DNA from 3 places in the Ureibacillus sp. FSL K6-0165 genome. Region 1 is predicted to be linked to each of the others. Evidence: riboswitches for the same ligand, from Rfam matches in the RefSeq annotation. Region 1 holds a riboswitch; each other region holds the start of a gene.

Evidence for each region. A riboswitch is a leader RNA that binds a small molecule or an ion and turns the genes downstream of it on or off. The one in region 1 is predicted to bind cobalamin.
Region 2: it holds a riboswitch for cobalamin, as region 1 does, so the genes downstream of both, NST00_RS09970 (glutaredoxin family protein) here and NST00_RS03755 (ABC transporter substrate-binding protein) in region 1, are expected to answer to the same signal.
Region 3: it holds a riboswitch for cobalamin, as region 1 does, so the genes downstream of both, NST00_RS10880 (energy-coupling factor ABC transporter permease) here and NST00_RS03755 (ABC transporter substrate-binding protein) in region 1, are expected to answer to the same signal.

The regions. Positions count from the first base shown of each region.
Region 1 is NZ_JBBOQS010000001.1:752,671-756,940, reverse strand. It holds gene NST00_RS03760 (FecCD family ABC transporter permease) at 1-687, opposite strand, end outside; gene NST00_RS03755 (ABC transporter substrate-binding protein) at 653-1,627, opposite strand; cobalamin riboswitch at 1,778-1,977, opposite strand; gene NST00_RS03750 (LysE family translocator) at 2,128-2,760, shown strand; gene NST00_RS03745 (ATP-binding cassette domain-containing protein) at 3,237-3,641, opposite strand; gene NST00_RS03740 (alkaline phosphatase) at 3,777-4,270, opposite strand, start outside.
Region 2 is NZ_JBBOQS010000001.1:1,999,036-2,003,305, reverse strand. It holds gene nrdE (class 1b ribonucleoside-diphosphate reductase subunit alpha) at 1-1,837, opposite strand, end outside; gene nrdI (class Ib ribonucleoside-diphosphate reductase assembly flavoprotein NrdI) at 1,840-2,205, opposite strand; gene NST00_RS09970 (glutaredoxin family protein) at 2,202-2,432, opposite strand; cobalamin riboswitch at 2,568-2,754, opposite strand; gene NST00_RS09965 (bifunctional adenosylcobinamide kinase/adenosylcobinamide-phosphate guanylyltransferase) at 2,874-3,287, opposite strand; gene NST00_RS09960 (histidine phosphatase family protein) at 3,239-3,835, opposite strand; gene cobS (adenosylcobinamide-GDP ribazoletransferase) at 3,808-4,270, opposite strand, start outside.
Region 3 is NZ_JBBOQS010000001.1:2,185,218-2,189,487, reverse strand. It holds gene mce (methylmalonyl-CoA epimerase) at 11-409, shown strand; gene NST00_RS10885 (acyl-CoA carboxylase subunit beta) at 428-1,975, shown strand; cobalamin riboswitch at 2,182-2,360, shown strand; gene NST00_RS10880 (energy-coupling factor ABC transporter permease) at 2,479-3,225, shown strand; gene NST00_RS10875 (energy-coupling factor ABC transporter substrate-binding protein) at 3,227-3,520, shown strand; gene cbiQ (cobalt ECF transporter T component CbiQ) at 3,517-4,270, shown strand, end outside.

The DNA of each region.
Region 1 (4,270 bases):
AATTAACAAAATGAATGTCCCCAATATCATAAACGGGATGATGAGTTGTATGTATTCCCAACCTCTCATTCCAACGCTCCCATATAACCAATAAAGAATTTGGGTCATTGCATCTCGATCTCCCAATGAAATGATTAGAGAGACAATGGCACTGATAAAGGAACTGACGATAATACCTGCAAGCACAATCGTTTCGATTGCTAAACTTCTACTGCTTAGCCTTACCAGCCCAAATACAATTAATAAAGTGATAAAACCACTTACAATTGCGACGATTGGAAGCGTAAAATTTCCTAATCCTATTATGGTAACTTGGAAAAATATAACTAACACTGCTCCTAAAGAGGCGCCTGATGATACACCAATTGTATATGGATCTGCTAATGGATTTCGTAAAAGGCCTTGGAAAGCAGCCCCCGCTAGCGATAGGGATGCCCCAACACAAAAGGCAAGGATGACTCTCGGCAATCGAATATTCCAAATAATCATTTCCTCATTTTTTGGTACTTCCATCCAAGTGATATGGAGGGTTTTCTCAAATATTATGTGGATAATTTTTTCCACAGCAACGGGTACACTGCTTATAAATAAACCTAAAATGATTGCCGCGGCAAAAAGAATACCACTCCCTACATAAATCCAACCAATTTTATTATTCAAAAATTTCAGGATAAATAAGTTTCGCAAGAGTTTCGACTCCTTCAATTAAACGAGGGCCTGGTCTTGTTACTGTATCGCTGTCCACATCGTAAACTTCGCCATTTTTTACCGCAGGAACCGCTTGCCAACCATTACGAGCAAGTACTTGTTCCTTTGGATTCTCTATATAATAGCCGTATGTCGTTATAATCACATCCGGGTTTAATTTTACTATTTCTTCCTCATTCATCTTTACCCATCCTACTTGATCACCTGCTACGTTAATGGCTTGGATGGATTCTAACATTTCATGCATAAAGGTATTTTTTCCAGTCGTAAAAATATCTGGTTCTGGTGATACTTCAACCCAAACTCTTTTTTTATCTACAACGGCTTTCGCTTTCTCTTTAATGGCTTCATGACGTTTTTTCATATCAGCAATAATCTCTAAAGCTTTATCTTTTGTTCCAGTGGCTAAACCAATCATTTCAATGTTTTCATAAACATCTTCAAAAGATGTTGCACTACCAACGACGATGGTTTGAATACCCACCTCTTCAAATTGTTTTAATACTGTCGGATGAGCTTTGTAATGATAATCTGTCACTAGTGCTATATCTGGAAGGAGAGATAGAACTAGCTCCACATTAATGTCCTGTCCTCCCACCTTTGTAATATTTTCTGTTTCAGCCGGGTAATTACAATAATCTGAAACACCGATAATCTTGTCGCCTAGTCCAAGAGCAAAGGCAATTTCCGTATTACTTGTTTGAATAGAAACGATTGTTTCTGGTTCTTTTTCAATCGTAATTTCCCTGCCTGCATCATCAGTAAATGTAACTGGGAAACTAACATTCTTCGATTCAGTTTCTTTTGTCACCGTTTCCTGGGTTTTAACATTTGTTTCATTGCTAGCACAAGCAGCAATGAATGGGATGGTTAATAAAAAAAGTAATGCCAGAAGTATTGCTCGATTCATTTTTAACATCTTTCGTCTCCTCCTTTTTTAAAAAAATAAAAAACGCTTCCCCCTCTTGGAAAGCGTTGTAAAGGCAGATATGTATACTCTAACCATATGCATAATGACACATATACATTCAATTGGTATCTGCTCTTTAAACATCCCTTTCCTCGAAGGATGTTTAAATACAAATAGGCAGGTCTCCTGACTTACGGGTCACCGGTTTGTTACTCCTTCCCATGTTCAACAACACAGTGGATAATTGCAACTACCTACCCGATTACAGTGGCGGGACCGTGTTGGATTTTCACCAACTTCCCTCTTAGTCTTAAATGTAAGGAATTTACATTTAAGAAACCTATTTGTTTGTTATTCAATTATTCGTTCTAGTGCCATTATAGTAGAATAACCGTACCTTGTAAAATAATTGTTTTTTATCTTGCTTCTGGCCATTGAAAAAAACACTAATACTGAATACAATTTAACAATAAATATTCTGAAATTTCGTGTTCGAAAGGAATGAAATGATGGAAAACTTTTTTCTATTTGTTTTGATGTGTGTTTTGTTAATCCTTTTACCTGGCCCTGATTTTGCCATCGTCACTAAAAACACTGTTACTCGTGGCAAATTTGGCGGAATGAAAACTGCTTTAGGTACTTGTTGTGCCCTGCTAATTCACACTACTGCCGCGATATTAGGATTATCTGCGCTCATTGTAAAATCAGCCTTTTTATTTTCTATTTTTAAGTATGTTGGAGCCATTTACTTAATTTATCTTGGAATTAAAACTTTTTGGTCTTTGAGAAAAAAGAAAGATGAAGTAGAGGTAGAATTTGCGCAGGAAGGTACATTGAGTAATACATCTTGTTTCAAACAAGGATTTTTAACTAATATATTAAACCCTAAAGTTGCACTATTTTTCTTAACCTTCTTCCCTCAATTTGTAAATACTAGTAGCGATACATTTATGCCGTTCCTTATTATGGGAATTACTTATACCATTCTTACGGCCCTGTGGTTCATTTTCTATATTTATTTAATCGATTATATTAGTGTATTTATAAAAAATGCTCGTACCCAAAGAGTTATCGAAGGAATTACGGGTGCCATCTTGATTGGTTTTGGTTTAAGACTTGCCCTTGAAAAAGCAAACCCATAATAATTGAGGGGCTGTCCAGAAAGTCGAACACTTTCTGAACAGCCTTACTTCTTATAGTAATATTCTCTAAAAACTTTCCCTGCGGTGGTTACAAAACGCGCCTCCCCGTCGCAATTTATCTGCGGCGAAAGCATATGTGACAGCCGCAATTTATCTGCGGCGAAAGCATATGCGACAGCCGCAATTTATCTGCGGCGAAAGCATGTGCGACAGCCGCAATTTATCTGCGGCGAAAGCATGTGCGACAGCCGCAATTTATCTGCGGCGAAAGCATATTGCGACAGCCGCAATTTATCTGCGGCGAAAGCATGTGCGACAGCCGCAATTTATCTACGGCGAAAGCATAATGCGACAGCCGCAATTTATCTGCGGCGAAAGCATATGCGACAGCCGCAATTTATCTGCGGCGAAAGCATATGCGACAGCCGCAATTTATCTGCGGCGAAAGCATATGCGACAGCCGCAAAGGGGGCGTCTCAAAATGACTTTTCAGACGCCCCCTTTAATTGATTAAAATCAATGATGCGATCGCTAATTCGTTCCAGCAAGGAAATGTGGTGACTGATGGCCAATACTCCGATATTCCGCTCTTTTACAAGCCGAATGAGGGCATGCCAAATTTGCGCTTGGGTAATGGCATCAAACATGCTGGTAATTTCATCGGCAATAATGTACCGAGTATCAGGATGAAAGGCCCGAGCAATGCAAAATCTTTGCAGCTCGCCGCCAGAAAGCTCATGAGCCCTGCGATTGAGCCACTCCTCTTTAATGCCAAGGATAGAGAGGATTTCTTTATCCAACTCTTTTGCTTCCTCAAAAATTTTGGAAAGCTTCCATTTAGGATTGATAGCCTGTTCAGGATGCTGCCAAATCAATTGCACTGGGTACACTTCTGAAAAAATGGTGCTGGTTGTATCCACCAACACCAAATATTATAGAGCCTTTATAAAATCAAACGAAAAAAAGCTCTGTAAAGAATTTTTCTTCACAGAGCTTTTTGAGCAAATGAACTTTTTTTATTTTATTTGATTAATAGTTTCTTCTGAAATGAAGAATGCAGAATCGTTGAAGACATGAATTGTATTTGTTTGAATAATCGTTGTTGTACCACCGGCATCTTCTTTTATAATATAATCTTTGTTTTCTGGCAATCTATAAGTAATACCACCTTTTTTAGCAACTAATACAGGATTATTTACATTTGTATCATCGATGGAAACTGTAAAGCGTTTTGCCTTCAGTGCTTCCTCAGCTGGAATATATAATTCCTTTGTTAATTCATCTAAGTCAAAGCCCATAAAGTTAGCCATTTCTTTCGCTAAATCCGTATTATCCACAAGTCCTGTAATTAATTTTGGACCATAACTATATAAGAATACATCGTCTCCTGTGTGTCCACCAGTTGTAAAACCAATATCAGCTCGGCTAGATAAAAGTTTTACAAACGCGGAACCAAGATTTTCTGTCTCTGTTTCCTCGAGAATGCTAAGTTCTTCTTTTGTTAAATTTG
Region 2 (4,270 bases), 1.2 Mb from region 1:
GCATCGGATAAATCGTGCGGCTATCTGCATAATCTCGTATCTCTACTCGCTCAGTAATGGGTGCAATGGATGCCGTGCAAGAACGAACGTAAGAAATCGAGCCGGTTGGTGCGATTGCTAACCGATAAGCATTAAATAATCCGTATTTCATTATATCTTCTTTCAATTTTCTCCACATTTCTTTTGTAATGATTGGAACATTACCTAAAGCTTTTTTCACCAATTCACTAGGTTCCTTTTCCAATTTATTCACGTACTTTTCAAAATAATGACCATTTGCATATTCGCTTATTTCAAATCCGTAAAAAGTTTCACCTTTTTCTTTCGCAAGTAGCATCGATGCTTTTAATGAAAAGAAGTTCAATGCTTCCATAAAGTAATCGATAAATTCAATTGATTCTTTTGAACCATATAATATATTTTGAGTTACAAGATGTCCGTGCAAATTCATAACACCTAATCCGACAGAATGCATCATCTGGTTTGCTTTTTTTACAGATGGAACGTTTTTTATATTGGTCATTAAAGACACTTGTGTTAACAAACGCATGGCTGTATCTACTAACTCTTCAAAATCATGAAACTTCGTCGCATGGTGAATATCTAATGATCCAAGATTGCAAGATACGTCTAATCCATATTCATTTGGTGTATCTTGATCATTAATGATGCTCGTTTGTTGAACTTGTAAAATTTCAGTACAGAGGTTGGACATTTTGACTCTTCCAAGTTTTTTTAGTGGATGTTGTTTATTTACATTATCATCAAATATTTCAAAAGGATATCCGGATTCGAATTGGCTCTTTTTGATTTCCGTATATAGTTTTCTAGCATTGATTTGCTTTAACTTTCGTATATTTGGGTTGTTCAACAACTCCCGGTACATTTCCGTTATGCTTATTTCAGACATTCTTTTTCCGTATTCTCGATAAATATCATAAGGACTAAAAAGAACGATATCTTCATCTTTTTTCATCAGTTCAAAAAATATATCTGGAATAATGACACCAGTCGATAAAGTTTGTAACCGAATTTTTTCGTCGGCATTCGGCTTCTTAGAAGAAATAAATTCTTCAATATCCGCGTGGAAAATATTTAAATAAGCAACACCTGAACCATTCCGTTGTCCTAATTGATTGGAATAAGAAAAGGCATTTTCTAATAATTTTGCAACGGGCATAACACCGCTTGCCCGATTGGCGATACCTTTTATCGGATCACCCAAAGGTCTTAAATCCGTTAAATTTACCCCTACCCCTCCGCCAAGCCTTGAGAGTTCTAAACAATAACCGAGGTTTTCTGCAATGCTATTCATCGAATCATCCATGGATAATTTAAAACAACTTACCAATTCCCCACGCGCTTTTTTACCGCTATTCAGTGTGGTTGGTGTTGCTGGTTGAAAAGCCTCCATCATCGCACGAATTGCTTTTTCTGCCAACAATTCATCACCATTCGCTAAATATAAGGCGATAATGCTCATCCGATCCTCATAAGTTTCTAAAATTTCTTTTCCATCTCGACTTTTCATTGCGTAACTTTCAAAAAATTTGCTCGCGCTCATAAATGTTTGAAATCGAAAACGATAAGAATACGCAATGTCAAAAATTTTATTTATAAATTCGAAAGAATATTTTTGTAAAAATTCTTTCTCATAATATCCTTCTTCAATGAAAAAGCGAATCTTTTCTTCCAAACTAGAAAACTTCCGCATTTTCTGATTAACATGTTCGATAAAATATTGACGAGTAGCCTCTCGATCTTTCTCTAAATCAATTTTTCCTGTTTGGTGGTAGTGATTCAAAATTTCATTATTCAAAGTTAAATAGCTTTTCATCACTAAATCTCCTTTTGAATTACTCTGTTATAATAATCAATTATGGCATCATAATTTTTCTGAAATCCGCGTAATTCTATCTTTTGAACAATGGGAATTCCGTACCTTTCGTTAATCAAATGAGCAGAACGGCAAAAATAAGCATGGCCGAAATTCGAGTTCCCACTTGCAATAACACCCTTACAGAAACGAACATTATGTTGTAAAAACGTTTCCACGTTTCGTGGTACTTCGCCTAATCCATCGGTATAGGTGAACAATAAGAAGGGTTCATTCAAAATAAGATCATCGCGAATTTCAATGTGGGGTAATTCTAATTGATGAACGATAAAACGCACGTTGCCCGTTCGAGATGCATAAGCAATCATAGTGTGATCCTGCTAATGAATTTTTTTATATTTTCTATGTTATCCATTAGCTCTCCATCGATTTCGATTACAGGGACAGAAAGGAATCCAGCATTCAATAATTTTTCTTTCGCTTCTTCATTGTGATCAATCAAAATTTCTTCATATTTCCCTTCATAACCAAGTTGATTTAATTCGTATTTCATCAACAAACATTTTGGGCAAACTTTTTTTGAATATAATTTCATTTCCTTCTCCCTTTCTACCATTCTTTTATGAAAATAAAAAAGCCATACCTTTTTCGGTATGGCTTTGAAATGGAAACAGTCAGGTACTAGGAAATGGACCGTCTTGCTTCCATTTCCTAGCCCCCGAAGAAATGAGCAATTCACGTTTATTAGGCAGGTCTCCTGGCTTATGCTTCATCCTCCAAGTTCCCTTCCCATACAAATTTGTACAGTGGATTTGAACTTTTCGTCAGCAATTACAGTTGCGGGGACAGCGTCAGATTTTCACTGACTTCCCTTTTAATCTACTATATATAGTAGAACCTAATAAACGAAATGCTATATATTGTGTTTTCGTGTTTCATTGTAACATGTAGTATTGTTAATTACAAGCTTATTTGGTAAATGATACAGTATCTACTAAAATCATTCACTCGATACGTAGAACTTAAGAACGGTTGGTTAATTTTCCTCTTTTAATATCTCAGGAATACCATACCAAACGCGAATGACTTTCTCACTTTTCTCAAAAAGTTGTTGATACAATCTACCACAAGTATCTCTCAAATGACGATCCTCTTTTGAAAGCGGCACTATTCCACGTCCGATATCCGTACAAATACAAATTAGGTTTGTCTTATAATCTAAATTCATTAATTTCCCCATTATTTGTGATACGATTTCATCTTCCGATAAATCCGGGACGAGCAAAATCATATTTTCAAAACTACCTATAATAACGTATTCATCTTTTGTAAAAGGGCCTTCCGGTATTTCGCCTTCATAAAAATAACAGCGATTCGCACCTATTTCTTTTAACATGTTACTTACAAATTTTCGTTTACCATTATAGGCGCCTCCAATAACTGATTGCATTCTCTTCCCCCTTTCAAAGATTCAATATCGTCCCAACATAGGGTATAAATCATCCGATGCTGTGCAATAACATCTTGAAAACTTTTCTCTTTTTGAAATTTCGATAGGATAACACGAATGACACCACCGTGGACGACAAACACATATTCTCCACCACAGCTCACGATTTGATGAAAACAATTTAAAATCCGTTCTTTAAACGAAACAAAAGATTCACCATTTGGTGGCGCAGCTTTCTCTGGTGAATCAATCCACTGCCGATACGCTGGATTATCTTTTAATTCATCATAAGTTTTCATTTCAAAATCTCCAAAATGTAATTCCCTTAATTGAAAAAAAGGATGGTATTTTGCCTCGGGGAAATAAAGTTGCGCTGTTTCTATGCAGCGCTTTAAGTCACTGCCAAATACATCCTTAGTATGAATCGGTACTTGACAATTTGCTGTTTGTATGTATATCGATTCATTCGTCCATCCAATATATTTTCGCTCTAAATTCGCTTTCGTTTTTTCATGCCGAATTAAATGAACAGTAACAGCATTCCCCATAATGCCAATTCCATCCCTTCATATAAAGCACCTAGCAAGTCTCCCGTCATTCCGCCAAAATGGCGATATGTCCAATGCCGATAAATCCAAGTCATCACAAACATGCTAAATGTTAAAACAAATAGTTTATATTCATTTAACACAAAACCTGTTATGAGGATAATGAATATATAACACGCAATATAAATCCATAACGATTTTGCCTTCACAATTTTTTTAAAGTAGGCTGCCAATCCAGATTCCTTCACATTTACTGACAGATTGAAATAAATCAATATTGCTAATCGACATAAGACAGGTATGATGATAAAAAATAAATAAAAGTTTGTTGGGCGCTGATGTAAATACTCATAAAATATGCCGATTTTCAGTAGAACAATGAGCACTAGATTAATAGCACCAAAAGCTCCAATACGGGAATCGCTTAATATTTCT
Region 3 (4,270 bases), 1.4 Mb from region 1:
GGGTGGCATGATGGAAAAAGTCGATCATATTGGAATCGCAGTAAAAAACCTAGACGATTCAGTAAAATATTATACTGAAGTTTTAGGTTTGAAATTAGAAAGAATTGAAGAGGTTCCATCGCAAAATGTACGAGTAGCATTTATCGATGCTGGGAATGTACATATTGAATTATTACAACCCTTAAGTGAAGAAGGGGCGATTTATAACCATATACAAAAACGTGGAGAAGGAATTCAACATATTTGTTTTAGCGTAGATAATATTCGAGAAAAAATGGCTGAATTAAAAGAAAAGGGAGTTCGCCTTCTGTCTGAAGAGCCTATACCTGCAGCTGGGGGAGCTGAAGCATGCTTTATTCATCCAAAAGATAGTTTTGGAGTTTTATATGAACTATATGAAAAAAAGTGATAAAGGGGTTAAGAAATCATGGATATGTTAGATAAAATCGATGAAATGTATGACCGAAAAAGAGAGATTTATTTAGGCGGTGGGGACAAGCGCATTGAAAAGCAACATGAAAAAGGTAAGCTAACAGCTCGTGAACGTATTGATCTATTACTGGATGAAGGCACTTTCGTTGAAATAAATCCATTTATAAAACATAGAGTAACAGATTTCGGCATGGGTGAACAAAATGGCCCTGGTGACGGTGTTGTAACTGGATACGGTAAAGTGAATGGCCGTCCTGTTTATTTATTTGCTCAAGATTTCACAGTATTCGGCGGTGCATTAGGAGAAATGCACGCGAAAAAAATTGCTGCAGTGATGGATTTGGCTGCAAAAAATGGAGCGCCATTCATCGGCATCAATGACTCTGGAGGTGCCCGTATTCAAGAAGGAGTATTATCATTAGACGGTTATGGCCACATCTTCTATCGCAACTCGATTTATTCTGGGGTTATTCCACAAATTTCTGTGATTATGGGTCCATGTGCTGGCGGTGCTGTATATTCTCCAGCAATTACAGACTTTATTTTAATGGTGGATAAAACATCCCAAATGTTCATTACTGGTCCGAAAGTAATTGAAGCGGTTACAGGAGAAAAAATTTCATCAGAAGATTTAGGCGGTTCAAAAGTGCATAACACAATTAGCGGTAACGCTCATTTCCGCGCCCCTTCTGAAGAAGAAGCGATTGAACAAATTAAGAGATTATTAAGCTATTTACCACAAAGTAATAAAGAAAAAGCACCAAAATTACCACGCCCTGAAGGAGACGATTGGCGTCCTGAATTAATTGACGTTGTTCCAATTGAACCTACACGTCCTTACGATGTTCGTAAAGTAATTGAACAAGTGGTGGATGAAGGTTCCTTCATGGAAGTGCATTCTGAATTTGCGAAAAACATTGTTGTAGGATTTGCTCGTATTGCTGGACAATCTGTTGGATTAGTTTGTAACCAACCAAAGGCCTTAGCAGGTGGTCTTGATATTGACTCATCCGATAAAGCTGCCCGTTTCATTCGCACTTGTGATGCATTCAATATTCCAATCATTACATTTGAAGACGTATCAGGATTCTTCCCTGGCGTTAAACAGGAACATGGCGGTATCATTCGTCACGGTGCTAAAATCTTATATGCTTATTCTGAAGCAACCGTTCCAAAAATTACAGTCATTTTACGAAAAGCATATGGTGGAGCATACGTTGCGCTAAATTCAAAAGCCATTGGTGCAGATTTAGTATTCGCTTGGCCAAATGCAGAGATAGCCGTAATGGGTGCTGCTGGTGCTGCTAACATCATCTTTGCGAACGAAATTGCAAATTCAGAAGATCCGGAAGCTACACGCCAAGCAAAAATTGAGGAATATAAAGAAAAATTTGCTAATCCATATGTTGCTGCTTCACTTGGAATGGTTGATGATGTAATCGATCCAAGAGAAACTCGCATTAAGTTAATTCAAGGATTAGAAATGCTTGAAAATAAAGAAGAATCAAGACCTAAGAAAAAACACGGAAATATTCCGCTATAATTGTGAAAGTTTCCAATTACGTACCATTAGAAGCACAAGCTAATCCCAGTTTGTACTTCGATTTTTCCAAAAATTCAAATTGGTTCTAACAATATTTCATATCAAAAGGTAATGAATATTATATGAATTTAGTAATTATTTTGTCTTATTTATAGAAAGATATAGAAATTTTTCAAACAATATGCTACAATTCAACTAAATTTCAACAACTGAATAATCTATACGGTGCTAATGAAAATTAGCTTAAAAGGGAAACTAGTGAGAATCTAGTGCGGTCCCGCCACTGTGAAGAGGAGCTCAAAATCAAATGCCACTGTGCAAACGGGAAGGCGATTTTGTAGCGATGACTCTAAGCCAGGAGACCTGCCGTATGGAGTGGATGGTAGTGTCCTACGAGGATAGGTACACGAATAGGCATGATTGGATTATTATGTCTTATTGTGGGACACTGCTAGTTTGGCAGTGTTTTTTTATTTTCAAATTTTCATTTTAGGAGGAATTTTATGAAAGTCTCAATCAAAATACTTTACTTTCTAGCAGTATTATTAATCATTCCTAATACAGCTTTTGCTATGCATATCATGGAAGGTTTTTTACCAATCAAGTGGGCTATATTTTGGTGGCTCCTTACATTCCCTTTTTTAATCATTGGATTAAAGAAAATGAGTAGTTTAGTAAAGAGAAATGCTGAGACGAAGTTATTACTAGGTTTAGCGGGTGCATTCACTTTTGTATTATCCGCATTAAAAATTCCTTCGGTTACGGGAAGTTGTTCTCATCCTACGGGTGTTGGATTAGGAACCGTATTATTTGGACCATTTGTAATGAGTGTTTTAGGTACCATCGTGTTATTATTCCAATCATTATTATTAGCCCATGGAGGTTTAACAACGCTTGGCGCCAATGCGTTTTCGATGGCGATTGCTGGACCTTTTATCGCCTATGGAGTATTTAAAGGCTTCAATAGGATCGGTTTGCCCTTTACTCTAGCAGTTTTCTCAGCAGCAACATTGGCAGATTTAGGTACATATGTCATTACATCTATTCAACTTGCACTAGCCTTTCCATCTGAAGTTGGTGGAATTTTCGCTTCATTTGTAAAGTTTGCTGGCGTATTCGCTGTTACACAGGTACCATTAGCAATTATTGAAGGATTGATTTCAGTAATGGTGATGAATTTCTTATTGAAATACAACGAAAGAGAATTAAAGTTACTTCAAGTACTAAAGAAACCCCAGGAGGTGAAGTAAGATGTTAAAAAAGAATATGCTTTTATTAATTTTGATCATTTTTTTAATGATTGTCCCGCTGATTTTTAACGGAGATGCAGAATATGGTGGTGCAGATGGAGAAGCGGAAGGATTAATTACAGAACTGAACCAATCCTATGAACCATGGTTTTCAAGTATTTGGGAGCCTCCTAGTGGTGAAATAGAAAGTTTATTATTCGTACTACAAGGAGCAATCGGTGCAGGGTTCATTGGTTACTTTATAGGATATATGCGAGGCCGGAATAGGGGCGGGAATGCAGAGATACAGAAATGAGAATGTTAGAATATTTCGCTTATCAATCACCTTTAAGAAATAAACACCCAATCGAAAAAATGGGATTTGCTCTTATTCCATTAATATTGAATATCGTATTTCAACATGTTCTTACATCCATATTCATATTTTGCATCATGACAGTTATTACTTTAATAATCGGAAAAGTTCCGATTCGCCTATATTTGAAGTTATTGCTTATTCCAGTGGTATTTCTAATTTCAAGTATACTAGTCATTTTACTCAATTTTTCAACTAACCCTATAGAAGGTGCCATTTTTCAATCTATTATTGGTCCCGTCACGATTTCAATTTCGATAACGAGTGTTGAAAAGGCATTGATGCTATTTGTTGTTGCTTTATCGAGTATTAGTTGTTTGTATTTTTTAATTTTATCTACGACGATTCAAGATTTTCTATATGGATTAAGGTGTTGTAAAGTACCAACTACTTTATTGGATTTAATTGCATTAATGTATCGATTTATATTTATATTTCTTGATTCCAGCAGGACAATCTATCTTGCACAAATAGCAAGGTTAGGTCACAGTTCTTTATTAAATTCTATCAAATCAATTGGGCTTATAATCAGTGCTTTGTTTATTAAGGTATTTCAAGAAATGAAAGACTTAAATAATGCGATAAATGCAAGAAGTGTAGATGGCTATTCAGCAGTCATTTCAAGAGAACTTCATTTTTCAACAAGTAGTTGGATATTTACGTTGTTAGTGAATTTGTTCATTATCGTCT